One region of the Afipia dichlorophenoxyacetatis genome, then DNA from elsewhere that is predicted to be linked to it. Evidence: riboswitches for the same ligand, from Rfam matches in the RefSeq annotation. Region 1 holds a riboswitch; each other region holds the start of a gene.
The links. A riboswitch is a leader RNA that binds a small molecule or an ion and turns the genes downstream of it on or off. The one in region 1 is predicted to bind cobalamin.
Positions count from the first base shown of each region.

Region 1 (2,971 bases):
CGTCTCGGGTTTTAGGAGGATCGGGTTCATATCTGTGTGCGGTTCAACGCCAGCGGCCAGTGCTTGCAAGGCCTGCGCCCGGCCGATCTCGCCGCCGTCCACCGTCACAGCCGCATTGTTCGACATGTTTTGTGGCTTGAAGGGGAGCACACGCAACCCGCGGCGCCTTGCAGCGCGCACGAGGCCCGCGACGATGAGCGACTTGCCCACGTCCGAACCCGCTCCTTGGATCATCAATGCGCGCGCCATCGAACCGTCTTCAGAATTCGACGCCCGGCTGGGCCTTGATGCCGGACCGGAAGGGATGTTTGACCAGCGTCATCTCGGTGACGAGGTCGGCAATCTCGATCAACTCGTCTTTGGCGTTGCGCCCGGTGAGAACGACATGCGTCATCGGTGGCTTCGAGGTTTTCAGGAAGTCGACGACTTCGGAAATCTCGAGATAGTCGTAGCGGAGAGCGATGTTGATCTCATCAAGCACGACCATGCGTAAGTTTGGATCGAGGATCAGTTGCTTCGCTTTCTCCCAGCCCGCTCTTGCTGCGGCGATATCGCGTTCGCGGTCCTGCGTTTCCCAGGTGAAGCCTTCGCCCATCGCATGAAACTGGCAGAGATCGCTGAAATGGCCGGTGAGCAGGCGGCGCTCGCCTGTGTCCCAGGCTCCCTTGATGAACTGCACCACCGCGCAGGGAAAGCCATGCGCGACACAGCGCACGATCATTCCGAAGGCGGAGGATGATTTTCCCTTTCCCGCGCCGGTATGAACGATGATCAGTCCTTTCTCGCCACTCTTGGTTGCCATGATCTTGTCGCGGGCAACCTTGATCTTCGCCATTTTCTCGGCGTGGCGGGTATCGACAGCGGTTTTGGAGGCGGCGTCCTCGTTCGCAGCGGCATCTTGTTCAGACATATCTGAGGTGGTCCTTCGGCTTGACAAGTTGCGGGCATCGGCAAATGGTGCACCTGCGTTGGTTCCTGTCCTACGACAGGCGAAGAGGGAATGCGATAGGGCTCAAATCGGAAGATTTGGGTTCGAAAACAGCCGCCCCCGCGACCGTGACCGGAGAGATGCCCAAAGCCACTGCCCCAAACGGGGGTGGGAAGGTGGGGATCGAAGGATAAAATCCTGCTCCGCAAGCCGGGAGACCTGCCAACGCAACGTTTGAGACCGGCGGACGGGGTGTTCCGCGACGGGGAAGCGAGCCTTCCTTCGGGTGGATTCGCGCTCCTCATCGCCCTCCCGCTGTCTATCCTTGGAAGGGGCGATGACCGTCATACTTCACGTCTGTATTACCTGCCGGGCCGGCCAGACGGTCGGCGAGGGCGAGATCTCGCCCGGCAAGCGCCTGCATGCAGCGATCCTCGACGCCGGTGTACCCGAAGGCGTGAGCGTGGTTCCGGTCGAATGCCTGTCCGCGTGCAGCCAGGGTTGCTCGGTTGCGCTTAGCGCACCAGGGCGTTGGTCTTACGTCTATGGCCGCCTGTCGGATGCCAATGCGCGCGATGTGATCGCCGGCGCATCGGCCTATGCAGCCGCGCCCGACGGCCTCGTGCCGTGGCGCAGCCGCCCGGAAATTTTCCGCAAACAATCGCTCGCTCGTATTCCCCCCATTGCGCCTGTGCCGGAGGCCGCCGAATGAATTCGCTCGCAAAAGTCCCTGTCACCGTCGTCACCGGCTTTCTCGGCTCGGGCAAGACCACGCTGATCCGCCATTTGATCACCAATGCCAACGGCAAGAAGCTCGCAGTGCTCGTCAATGAGTTCGGCAGCGAGGGCGTCGATGGCGAGATTTTGAAATCCTGCGCTGATGCCAATTGCCCGGAAGAAAACATCGTCGAACTTGCGAATGGCTGCATCTGCTGCACGGTTGCCGATGATTTCATTCCGGCGATGGAGCAATTGCTCGCGCGCCCCGTGAGGCCCGATCATATCCTGATTGAGACGTCGGGCTTGGCGCTGCCGAAGCCGCTGCTCAAGGCGTTCGACTGGCCGGAAATCCGGTCACGGATCACTGTCGACGGCGTGATTGCGCTTGCTGATGCGGAAGCGGTGGCGGCGGGCCGCTTTGCGCCGGATCCGGTCGCTGTGGAAGCGCAGCGCGCAGCCGACGACAATCTTGATCACGAAACGCCGCTCTCGGAAGTGTTTGAAGACCAGATCGCTTGCGCCGATATCGTGCTGCTCACCAAGGCCGATCTGGCAGGCTCGGCAGGGCTTGAAGCGGCGAAGGCAGCGATCGAAGCCGAGATGCCGCGCCGCGTCCCGATGCTGCCGGTCGTCGACGGTGCCGTTGACCTGCGCGTGATCCTCGGCCTCGAAGCAGCCGCAGAGGACGATCTTGCCGCGCGCCCTTCGCATCATGACGGCGAGGATGAGCACGAGCACAATGACTTCGCGTCCGTCGTCATCGATCTCCCGGAGGTCGCCGACATCGACGCGCTGGTCGCATCGATCCAGCGGCTGGCGCGCGAACAGAACGTGCTGCGCGCCAAGGGCTACCTCGCCGTTGAAGGCAAGCCGATGCGTTTGCTGCTGCAATCGGTCGGAGAGCGGGTGCGCCATCAGTTCGATCAGCCCTGGGGTGCGCGTCCGCGGCAGTCGAAACTGGTTGTGATCGGCGAGCACGGCGATATCGACGAAGCTGCAATCAAGGTAGGACTTGGTCTTGAGGGATCCGGCATCTGATGCACGTCGTCTTTCGCGAGAGCCGCGGGCTTGAGGAGACCGCGACGCCAAGAGACATCGGCCAGGATCCGGCCGATCTCGTGGTACTCTCGTTTTCCGACAGTGATCTTGCGGCATTCGCGTCGGGCTGGCGACGCGGGCAGGCCAGCCTGCCGTCGCTGAGGCTCGCAAATCTGGCTGAGCTGCGTCACCCGCTGTCGGTCGATACCTATATCGAGCGAACGTTGTCGCATGCGCGCGGCATTCTTGTGCGGTTGATTGGCGGGGAGTCCTATTGGCCGTATG
Region 1 is NZ_AP029250.1:3,390,538-3,393,508, reverse strand. It holds gene ACZ5C3_RS16005 (cobyric acid synthase) at 1-249, opposite strand, end outside; gene cobO (cob(I)yrinic acid a,c-diamide adenosyltransferase) at 260-910, opposite strand; cobalamin riboswitch at 953-1,169, shown strand; gene ACZ5C3_RS15995 (DUF1636 family protein) at 1,266-1,640, shown strand; gene cobW (cobalamin biosynthesis protein CobW) at 1,637-2,686, shown strand; gene cobN (cobaltochelatase subunit CobN) at 2,686-2,971, shown strand, end outside.

Region 2 (2,971 bases), 2.9 Mb from region 1:
GAGATCGTCCGGTACGCTGGTCAGGAAGCAGGACGACAATTGCGGCCGCAGCGTGCCGGCATTGAACAGCGTCGGGGTCGAGGCCATGAAATCGAACGACGACAGAAGATCATAAAACTCGATGGCGCGCGCTTCACGATCGATCTCGCGGAGCGCAAGGCCCATCGCCACACGCATGAAGAACGCCTGCGGCAACTCGATGCGTGTGCCGCGCACATGCAGGAAGTAGCGATCGTACAGGGTCTGCAGGCCGAGGAACTGGAATTGCAGATCACGCTCAGGCTTCAGCGCCGCCGCAAGCCGCGCCAGATCGAAACGGCGCAATTCGGGATCGAGCAGTTCGTGCACGATGCCGGTGCCCACGTAAGTCTGGAAGTAATCGGCATATTGCGACGTCATGTCCGACTGGCTGGGAAGCTGTTCGCGCTTCTCGACGAAGGAGACCGCCTCGCGGCGCAACGAATCGAGCAATAGGCGCGCGCTGACGTAGGAATAATTCGGCTCCTGCTCGACCAGCGTGCGGGCCGCCATGACTTGTGCCTGCGATAACTCATCGAGCGTCATGCCGTCATAGAGATTGCGTCGGGCCTCAGCCAGAACCGGCTCGACCGAGACGCCATCAAGGCCTTCACACGCTTCCGCAATCACGCGCCGCAGCCGCTCTTCGTCAAGCGGACGCAGCACACCATCAGCGCCGCGCACATTCAACGTGGGCGCGGCAGATACGGCGATTTCCGGGTCGGATTCACGACGCGCCTTGGCGCGTTCTTCGCGATAGAGCACGTAAGCACGCGCCACCTTGTGATGACCGCCGCGCATCAGCGACAGTTCGACCTGGTCCTGAATATCTTCGATATGCAGGGCGCGCTGGGCATCGACGCGACGCGTCAGCGCCGTCACCACCTGCGCGGTGATCTCTTCGACGGTTTCGTGCACACGCCGCGACGCGGCAGCAGCCTGCCCTTCAACAGCCAGGAACGCACGCGTCACCGCGATCTGGATCTTGCTGGCATCGAATCCGCTCACGCTGCCATTGCGGCGGATGACGTGAAACGCCGGCGCGGAAAACGGCGCCTCCGGTGCGCGCGCTGCTATGGCTGGCGCCTGACGACCGTTACTGGAAATCTCAACTGACAAAGACATTCGGCAAACCCCTTCTTGGATTAGGGGGCTTGGGCCGAGGGGACGCTGCATGAAAGCGGCTGACCGAATGTCAGCCGTCAGCGGCGACCACCGGGACACCCCGCCCGAGGACGTTTTCTGGTGTCACGGCAGGTCTCCTGGCTCCGGGTCGTCGCGTCGCTCTGCCTTCCCGGATACACCCCGATGGGTCGTCCAGTGGACTATAAGAGCTGATGCTCGCCGTTACAGTTGCGGGGGCAGCTCCGGCATTGCTGCAGATCGTAAAGATCCGACAGCGCACCGGCTTCCCTCTTAGCTTCTGGGTGTTGGTGCCCAGAAGAACCATGACGACTACATGTGGTATGAGATCGCGATTCGCGTCAATGGCTTGTTGCAGATTTTCTCGGTGGAGAGCGGTGGACAGCGGGGATGGCTGCCCAAGACGTTAACGAAACGTCAATTGGGCGTCGCACGCCGCCCGGAGGCGAGATCTCCGGGAGCCTGAATAAGCAAGCAGACTTGCCGCCGCAGCCGCTGATTGCACGAGTGAACAGTCAGTCCGGCTTTGCATCCGCCGGCCATGGCGTCACCGGCGGCACGGTGTCGGTCGGGGCAGGCATATCCACCGTCTTGAAGTCGGCGGGGCTGACAATCTCCAGATATTCCATGTCCGGTGAATAATCGAACAGGTAGTGCGTGATGCCCGGCCGCTGATGCACGACATCGCCTGCCTTCACCAAGGTCGGCTTGTCTTCATACATGAACTTCGCCCAGCCCTTGGTCATGATGACGATCTGGAAATCGCAATCATGGCGATGCCAGCCGGTGCCATCCGTCGGCGGCATGTTCGCTTTCACGAGATGAGCAATCACCTGGCCGCCCGTTGCGTCCGCGATTCCAAGATCGCGATAGAGAAAGAAATCGCGCAGGCCTCCGCCCTTGAACTCCGTGTCTTCGGGCTTGACGTGCGAGAACTTCATCACCGGATCGTGCTTGTTCATTGCAACCTCCACGCTGTCCTTTCAGGCAAAGCGATATCCGGCGAGGCCGCAGTGAGCGACCTCATCGTCGACTCGTTTGCTTCTGCTATCGATCATGCGAATTCCGCGCCATTGCGGGCTTCGACAATGGACGACGTGTGCGGAAGTTTTGCGCAGCGGTGGATGTCGCTGAATCCCGTATGAGATTCCCAATGCGACACGGCGCGATTGAAAATTGATGCGTCGAAAAGCCTCTGGCATCCCAGAAGTCGCTCGCTGCGCACCGAGAACACGCAAGGTGTTTGGCTAGCGAGCAGGCATTTGCACGCAAAGTGCGCCTAATATTCAACCTCCAGCTCTTCGATATCCGCAGGTTCGAGCTTCGCGGCCGCAATCCATTCCTGCATTTCCGGAAGGCTCATGATCCGCTTTGCATAGCTTGCGAGAACAGGCTGGAGCTGCACATCGTACGTCATGAACCGCGTCACGACCGGCGCATACATGGCATCCGCCATCGTGCGATGGCCAAACAGGAATGGTCCGCCGGATTTTTCCAGGCAGTCGCTCCAAATCGCGCAAATCCGGTCGATGTCGGCTTGGGCGCGGGACCAGATCTTGAAACCGGGGAAGTGGCCCTTCAGGTTGACCGGCAGCGATGAACGCAGCGTCGTGAACCCTGAATGAATCTCGCCGCAGATGGAACGGCAATGCGCGCGGGGTATCCGCTCGGCAGGCAATAGCTGCGCTTCCGGTTTGAGATCATTGAGATATTCGCCAATCGCCAGAGTGTCCCAGACGGTTGCGCCCTCGTGCCGGAGGCAGGGGACCAGAATGGAAGACGATAGCAGCAAGATCTCCGCACGCGCCGA
Region 2 is NZ_AP029250.1:479,235-482,205, reverse strand. It holds gene ACZ5C3_RS02245 (ribonucleoside-diphosphate reductase subunit alpha) at 1-1,143, opposite strand, end outside; cobalamin riboswitch at 1,254-1,484, opposite strand; gene ACZ5C3_RS02240 (cupin domain-containing protein) at 1,677-2,123, opposite strand; gene ACZ5C3_RS02235 (glutathione S-transferase family protein) at 2,441-2,971, opposite strand, start outside.
Region 2: linked by a shared signal. The riboswitch ahead of ACZ5C3_RS02245 (ribonucleoside-diphosphate reductase subunit alpha) and the one ahead of ACZ5C3_RS15995 (DUF1636 family protein) in region 1 are both predicted to bind cobalamin.

Region 3 (2,971 bases), 2.0 Mb from region 1:
TGCCACCGAATTCAACTGGCCAGCGCCACTCATTGAAGCGATAGGAGATACCGGCATTGACGATGACCGGTGCGACGTTCGATGGCGTGTTACCCGTCCAAGCATCGAACTGGTCATATCGCGCTTGTATGAGGGCGACATTCGCCCAGAGCTTCAGGTTGTCGGTGGGACGTATCGCTGCCGCAAGCTCGACGCCTTGGGTGTGGACCTGGCCGGCAAGGGTCGAGACCGCATTCGTGAGGGCCACATAGACATTGTTGCGCACCATATCATAGGCGGCGAACGTGGCCTCGGCGCGCTTGTTGTCTGAAATCACTTTGACTCCGGCCTCATAGATGTGGGCGCTCGTCAGCTCCAGCGATGTGCCCGGTGTCACGGAAAAAATGCCGGCCGCGGCAGGATCGTAAGCCGTCGCGTACATACCGTAGAAGAGCATCCCCTTCACAGGCTCTAACGTCGCCGCCGCCCGATAGGACACGGGATTCCAGGTTTTGGTGAATGGCTGGCCCGCAGGGACAGTGCCATCGAAGTTGATGCCGTTGCGCGACAACGTCAGGTCTTCCACACGAATGCCGCCGATCAATGCGAGCATTGGCGTGAGTTTAAGCCGATCTTCGATCGAGATCGCGGCATCGTCGAGACGGCTATTTCGGATGTTGGGTTGGGGCACGCCATAGAGGCCCGGATCGGGATTGAGCACCGTCACCGAGTCGGCCGGGTAGGTGTCCGGATTTCCTTCCTGCGCGAATTGGATGTCGTTGCGGCTGACCGAGAGCTGGGTTGCGAGCCGGTTCTCCATACCGAAGAACGATGTGTTCCAAACGAGATCGGTATTGTCGCCGATGACCTGCTGCTTGTGCGTTACAAAGAAGCGATCACGGTCAATCACCGAGTTCGTGGTATTGAAGGCGTAGGTCTCGCTGTCATACCAGTAGCGCTTGGCGCTGTATTCGTAGGCCTGATTCTTGATGGTGACGTTGTCGGTGATATTCCATTCGAAGCCGCCGCGCACGAAAACCTCGTGCGCTCCAACGGAATTATCGGCCACATTGTAATTCGTCGTTGTCGTACGCTTGTCGATGGTGACGGGACCAAGGACCGTTCCGTCGAACGTATTGATCGCTGATCCTGCTACGACTCCGTGGGTTGAATACGCCCCCGAAAAAGCCGTCGTCGTCAGCGGTGTTCCCCAATAGGCATGACCGTCATCGCGGCGGTACTCAACAGCACCAAAGACCTTGAATGAATCGTTCACCTGATAATTCAGCTGGCCAGAAACATTGTTGAGCTGCTGATAGTCGCCTTGGACGAAGCTGTTGATCTTCGACGAACTGACGTCGAAGCGATAGTCAAGCCCCGGCACGGTCGTACTACCGCCAGAGCCGTAATGCGTTCGATAGGTACCGAGCGAGTCGATCGAGCCATCAAGCTGGCTTTTGATCGGCCCCGAGGTTGGCTGGTTGCTCACATAGTTTACGGCTCCGCCGATCGCGGCGAGCCCTGACATGATCGAGGACGGCCCTCTGAGGAATTCGACTTGATCGAGACTGGCTGTGTCCATCACGCGAGAAGTGATGCTCTGCGGGCCGATCCAAATTCCGTTGTAAAGAACCGTTATCTCGCCATAGGAAAAACCACGCATGGAGAAGCCGCCGGGCGCACCGGCTGCGTCACCCGACAGAACACCGACCGCACCTTGAGCGGCCTCGGTTGTCGTGCGATAGCCCTGTTCCTGCATCTGTTGCCGGCTCACGACATCCACGCTCGCGGGAGTGTCATGCACCGTCAATCCAAGCCGGCTTGCGCTCGCTGCGACGGCATTGGAATTGAGCGGCGTTGGCGAGCTTTCCGGATTAGCAACTGCTCGCGTATCGGCCTGCGGCGCCGCGCGCTTGGACCTCTTCGCCGCAGCGTCTGTCTTCTTGCCGGGACGCGTTGCGGTATTCGGCAGCGTTGGTGCTTGGACCTCAATCGGCCCAATGGCCTGCGGGCTTTGCGCTGATGCCGGCCCTAACGTAGAAGCCAGCAGGACTCCGAGCGGCAGCGCCGGACTGATATGCCAACGCTGTCTGGATGAGGTCAGTTTGTGCGAATGCGCGCAGCGAAAGAGCTGCGCAAAAGATAGCTGGGAATTGAACACGGTTGTGCCCGACGGGGAACAATTGGACCGTCACGCACGTTTCCCGCGGCCTTCTGCCTTTCGCCCCAATGCGGCAGACACCAACGGAGTAACCAATACCTCGGAGCACCCCGCCCGACGCATTCGCGCATGACCACGGCTGGTAGCAGGTCTCCTGGCTCGCGGGTCGCGGCCTCTGACCACCTTCCCAGGATTATCCAATCCCAGTGGTATTAAATGGTCGTCGGCTCGCCGCTTACAGTTGCGGGGGCAGCTCCGGCATTGTCCAGAGAGGACGCACCGAATTCCCTTAATAGCCCTCACGGGCACTACCACGGCCACAGTGAATTGGGCTCGGCGGTGAGTCAAGTACTCCTCTACCAATCATGATTGGAGATTTCGTCGGCGGAAACGACAAAAGCGGTTCTCAACACCGGATGAACCTGCTTTCGGGAAGAGCAACTAATCGTACGCTGCTTTGTTGAAAGAAAAGCCGCCCCAACGGGCAGCTTTTCAATACGTTCAAGCGGCGATCAGCATTGGTGGGATTACCCGATGAGAGTCTTTCTGACCTGCATTGCCGGCTTTGCTATGACGTGCATGAGCGGAGCTCCCGTAGATGCAGCACCGGCCTACTGCTCTCCGAAGGACAATACCGCACGCATACTGAGTAAGCCCTCGCCGAACGACATTCATCCGGATTGGCAGGGTGACAATGTCATCGGGACAGCCTGGTCGCTTGCCGTAAAAAAGACAGTGTCCAACTCGACCGGCGTCTACGCATTTGGCGATTTGATCGGTACACGCCGCGGCGTCGTAAGCCGAAACGTCTATGTTCTCTTGTCTGAATGG
Region 3 is NZ_AP029250.1:5,410,839-5,413,809, forward strand. It holds gene ACZ5C3_RS25370 (TonB-dependent receptor) at 1-2,140, opposite strand, end outside; cobalamin riboswitch at 2,268-2,468, opposite strand; gene ACZ5C3_RS25375 (hypothetical protein) at 2,675-2,971, shown strand, end outside.
Region 3: linked by a shared signal. The riboswitch ahead of ACZ5C3_RS25370 (TonB-dependent receptor) and the one ahead of ACZ5C3_RS15995 (DUF1636 family protein) in region 1 are both predicted to bind cobalamin.

Region 4 (2,971 bases), 1.8 Mb from region 1:
GCGCCTGGCGGCGTGCATCCGAGGCGATCGTGCAGCATTTCTCATGAGCTGAAATCGTTCATGGCCACCACCCCGGCGTTGATCGTGGTCGCATAGCCGACCCAGATCAGATACGGCACCAGCAGCCACGCCGAGGGGTGGTCCACACGCGAGCTTGAGAGAATCGTCATCGCGATGGCGATGAGCAGCGCCACGATAATCGCGAGCGCCGTCTGGATGCCGTGCCAGCCAAAGAACACCGGCGACCAGGCGGCGTTGAGCCCAAGCTGCAAAAAGAACCATCCGATGGCGATCAGCCTCGCCCGCGACGGCGGAGCCCTGTCCCATAGCCGCCACAGGCTGACGGCCATCAGGATGTAGAGAACAGTCCACACCACCGGAAACGCGATCGGCGGCGGCGTCCAGGTGGGCTTTGCCAGCTCCGCATACCAGGTCGGGATTTCAGGTCGTGTGACGATCGATTGAATGACGCCCACTCCGAGGCACAGGAGCAGGCACAGAACCAATCGGCCTGTCGACTTCAATGTCATGCCGCATCCTCTGCTGCATGGAGACCGCGAATCTCGCAGGCAAACATCACAACCGCAAGACGCACGAGGCCCATCGCCTAACAGCCAATCGTTCGATCAACAGCAAAGTGAATTCCGGCATGAATTGTAACAGCCGGTGGCGGCAGCCGGTTCCACCTGGCGCGCCGTAACCACTAGTGTGGTGGTTCAGAAGTTCGCCCGATATTCCCTGCGAGTCCTTCCGGCGAACTTCTGAACCACCACACTAGAATCGTAAACTGCTAGTGTCCTTTCGAAATCCAAAGTTCGCTCCGGAACTCGCCGCGCGGTGCAGCGAACTTTGGAATCGGGACACTAGGTCAGGGAGTCAGCTTTTCCATCTCCGGAAATGCGGCGTAGGTCGACCCCGCGCAAATATCGTCGACCTCCTCGATCATGCGATCGAGCCGGCCATCGATGTAGAGCGCCGCGCGCTCCTTCGCAGGCGTGTAAGTGCCATCCGCCTTACGCATGCTGTAGCGCAGGCAGGTCACGTAACGCAGCCGTCCGCCCACCTTGCGCTGGGCCGGTTGCGCGATAGCGGCATCGCCTACGCCACGCGGATCGTTCAGATAGGTGCGCAGAAACGCCAGCAGCTCGGAACGATAATTGGTGGGATACGGCTGATTCTCGATGCCACGATCGGCGGTGTATGACAGCCCGTCATTGCCGCCCGCCCACGTACAACCTACCAGCGCGGCGGCCAGCAGCAACAATCCCACCTGCTTTGTGTATGTCACCGGATTGCAACTCATTGTGCTGAAGTCCAACGCCTTGGGTTTCTTGGACATTGTGGCATTGACAAGGCAGGCTCCGGCAGCTTGATTGCAACCACGGCACAGGTGCCAGCGTGAGCTGGCGAATAGGGAATTCGGTGCCGCCGTGCGGTTGTTCGCAACATAACGCAAACACCAATTCGCGGCTATTCCGAAGCTGCCCCCGCAACTGTCAGCGGTGAGCCGTTGTCCACAATGCCACTGAGCCATGGCCACTCGCTTGAGGCTTGGGAAGGCGGACAACGGCGATGATCCGCGAGCCAGGAGACCTGCCTGTACCGGTCATCCTTCCCTCGTACGGGGCGTGCGAAGGAGCGGCGTTCCGCAGCGGTGACTTGGCGTAACTGTTGCGGAGGTTCGGCCAATGGCCCGCGTCCTCAGTCACGACGAGACATCCGGCAGCGTTTGCATGCCGCGCCTTATCGTGTCTGCGCGTGTTGTCACCGGCTCCGCGATTCAAGGCATCGACGGGGCAACAACGTGACTCTTCTTTCGAAATATCTTTCCACCACGGCAAGGCTTGCACTTCCGCTCGCCGCGTGCGTCGCAGGCGCCGTGGCAACGAGCCCTGCCCTTGCGCAGGACGCAAACGCGCTTCCGACGCTCACTGTTACATCACCAACGACCGTACCGACACCAGTCAGCCAGATCGCCAGCTCGATCACAGTGATCACCGCGGCCGACATCGAGCGCGATCAGCGCCGTACCGTTGTCGACGCATTGCAGGCGGTGCCCGGCCTCAACGTCGTGCAAAACGGCGGTCCTGGTGGCCAGACGTCGGTCTTCATGCGCGGCACGAACTCCAATCACACGAAAATTTTCATCGACGGCATCGACGTCGGCGATCCGAGCAACCCTACCGGGAATTTCGACCTCGGCAACCTGCTGACTGGTGACATCGACCGGATCGAAGTTCTGCGCGGCCCGCAAAGCGGCCTGTACGGCTCCGATGCGATCGGTGGCGTGATCTCGATCACCACAAAAAGTGGAAAAGGCCCGGCCACTGTCAGAGCGCGGGTCGAAGGGGGCAGCTTCGGCACCATCAACAGTTCCGGCGGCGTCAGCGGCTCTCAGGGACCCGTCAGTTACAACTTCAATGTCGAGCAATTCCATACGGCGGGCGCGCAAGTCACGCCTTTGGAGTTGCTGCCCTCCGGCCAGAAGCGCTTCACCAATAACTACGACAACAAGACATTCTCGACCAAAGTCGGTGTCGATGTTTCGGAAAATCTCGCCCTGAACTTCACGGGCCGGTACACCGAAGCTCTTCTCGGCTTCACGGGCTCGGATCCAACATTCTCCTTCCCGGCGGATCAGCAAAGCCGTACGGCTTCGACGCAGCTGTTTACACGCAGTGAAGCTGTCGTCTCCGCATTCGACGGCCGTTGGAAGAACTATTTCGGCGCCAATTTCAATGTGCAGCGGCGTAATAACTTCGATCCCTACGGGCTCGACTTCACCACCTTCTTGCCGGCCCAATTCTCGACCAATAACGGCGAGCGCAACCAGTATGACTGGCGCAGCGTTGCGAACTTCATGCCGGGTCAAACGCTCGTTGTCGGCAGCGAATACCAGATCGAGCGCTTCGACTCGAACACGGTTTCAACAAAGGAAAATGGGAACCGTGGCGCGTATATCGAATTGCAA
Region 4 is NZ_AP029250.1:1,614,541-1,617,511, reverse strand. It holds gene ACZ5C3_RS07495 (serine hydrolase domain-containing protein) at 1-47, shown strand, start outside; gene ACZ5C3_RS07490 (TspO/MBR family protein) at 42-530, opposite strand; gene ACZ5C3_RS07485 (hypothetical protein) at 869-1,339, opposite strand; cobalamin riboswitch at 1,372-1,615, shown strand; gene ACZ5C3_RS07480 (TonB-dependent receptor plug domain-containing protein) at 1,805-2,971, shown strand, end outside.
Region 4: linked by a shared signal. The riboswitch ahead of ACZ5C3_RS07480 (TonB-dependent receptor plug domain-containing protein) and the one ahead of ACZ5C3_RS15995 (DUF1636 family protein) in region 1 are both predicted to bind cobalamin.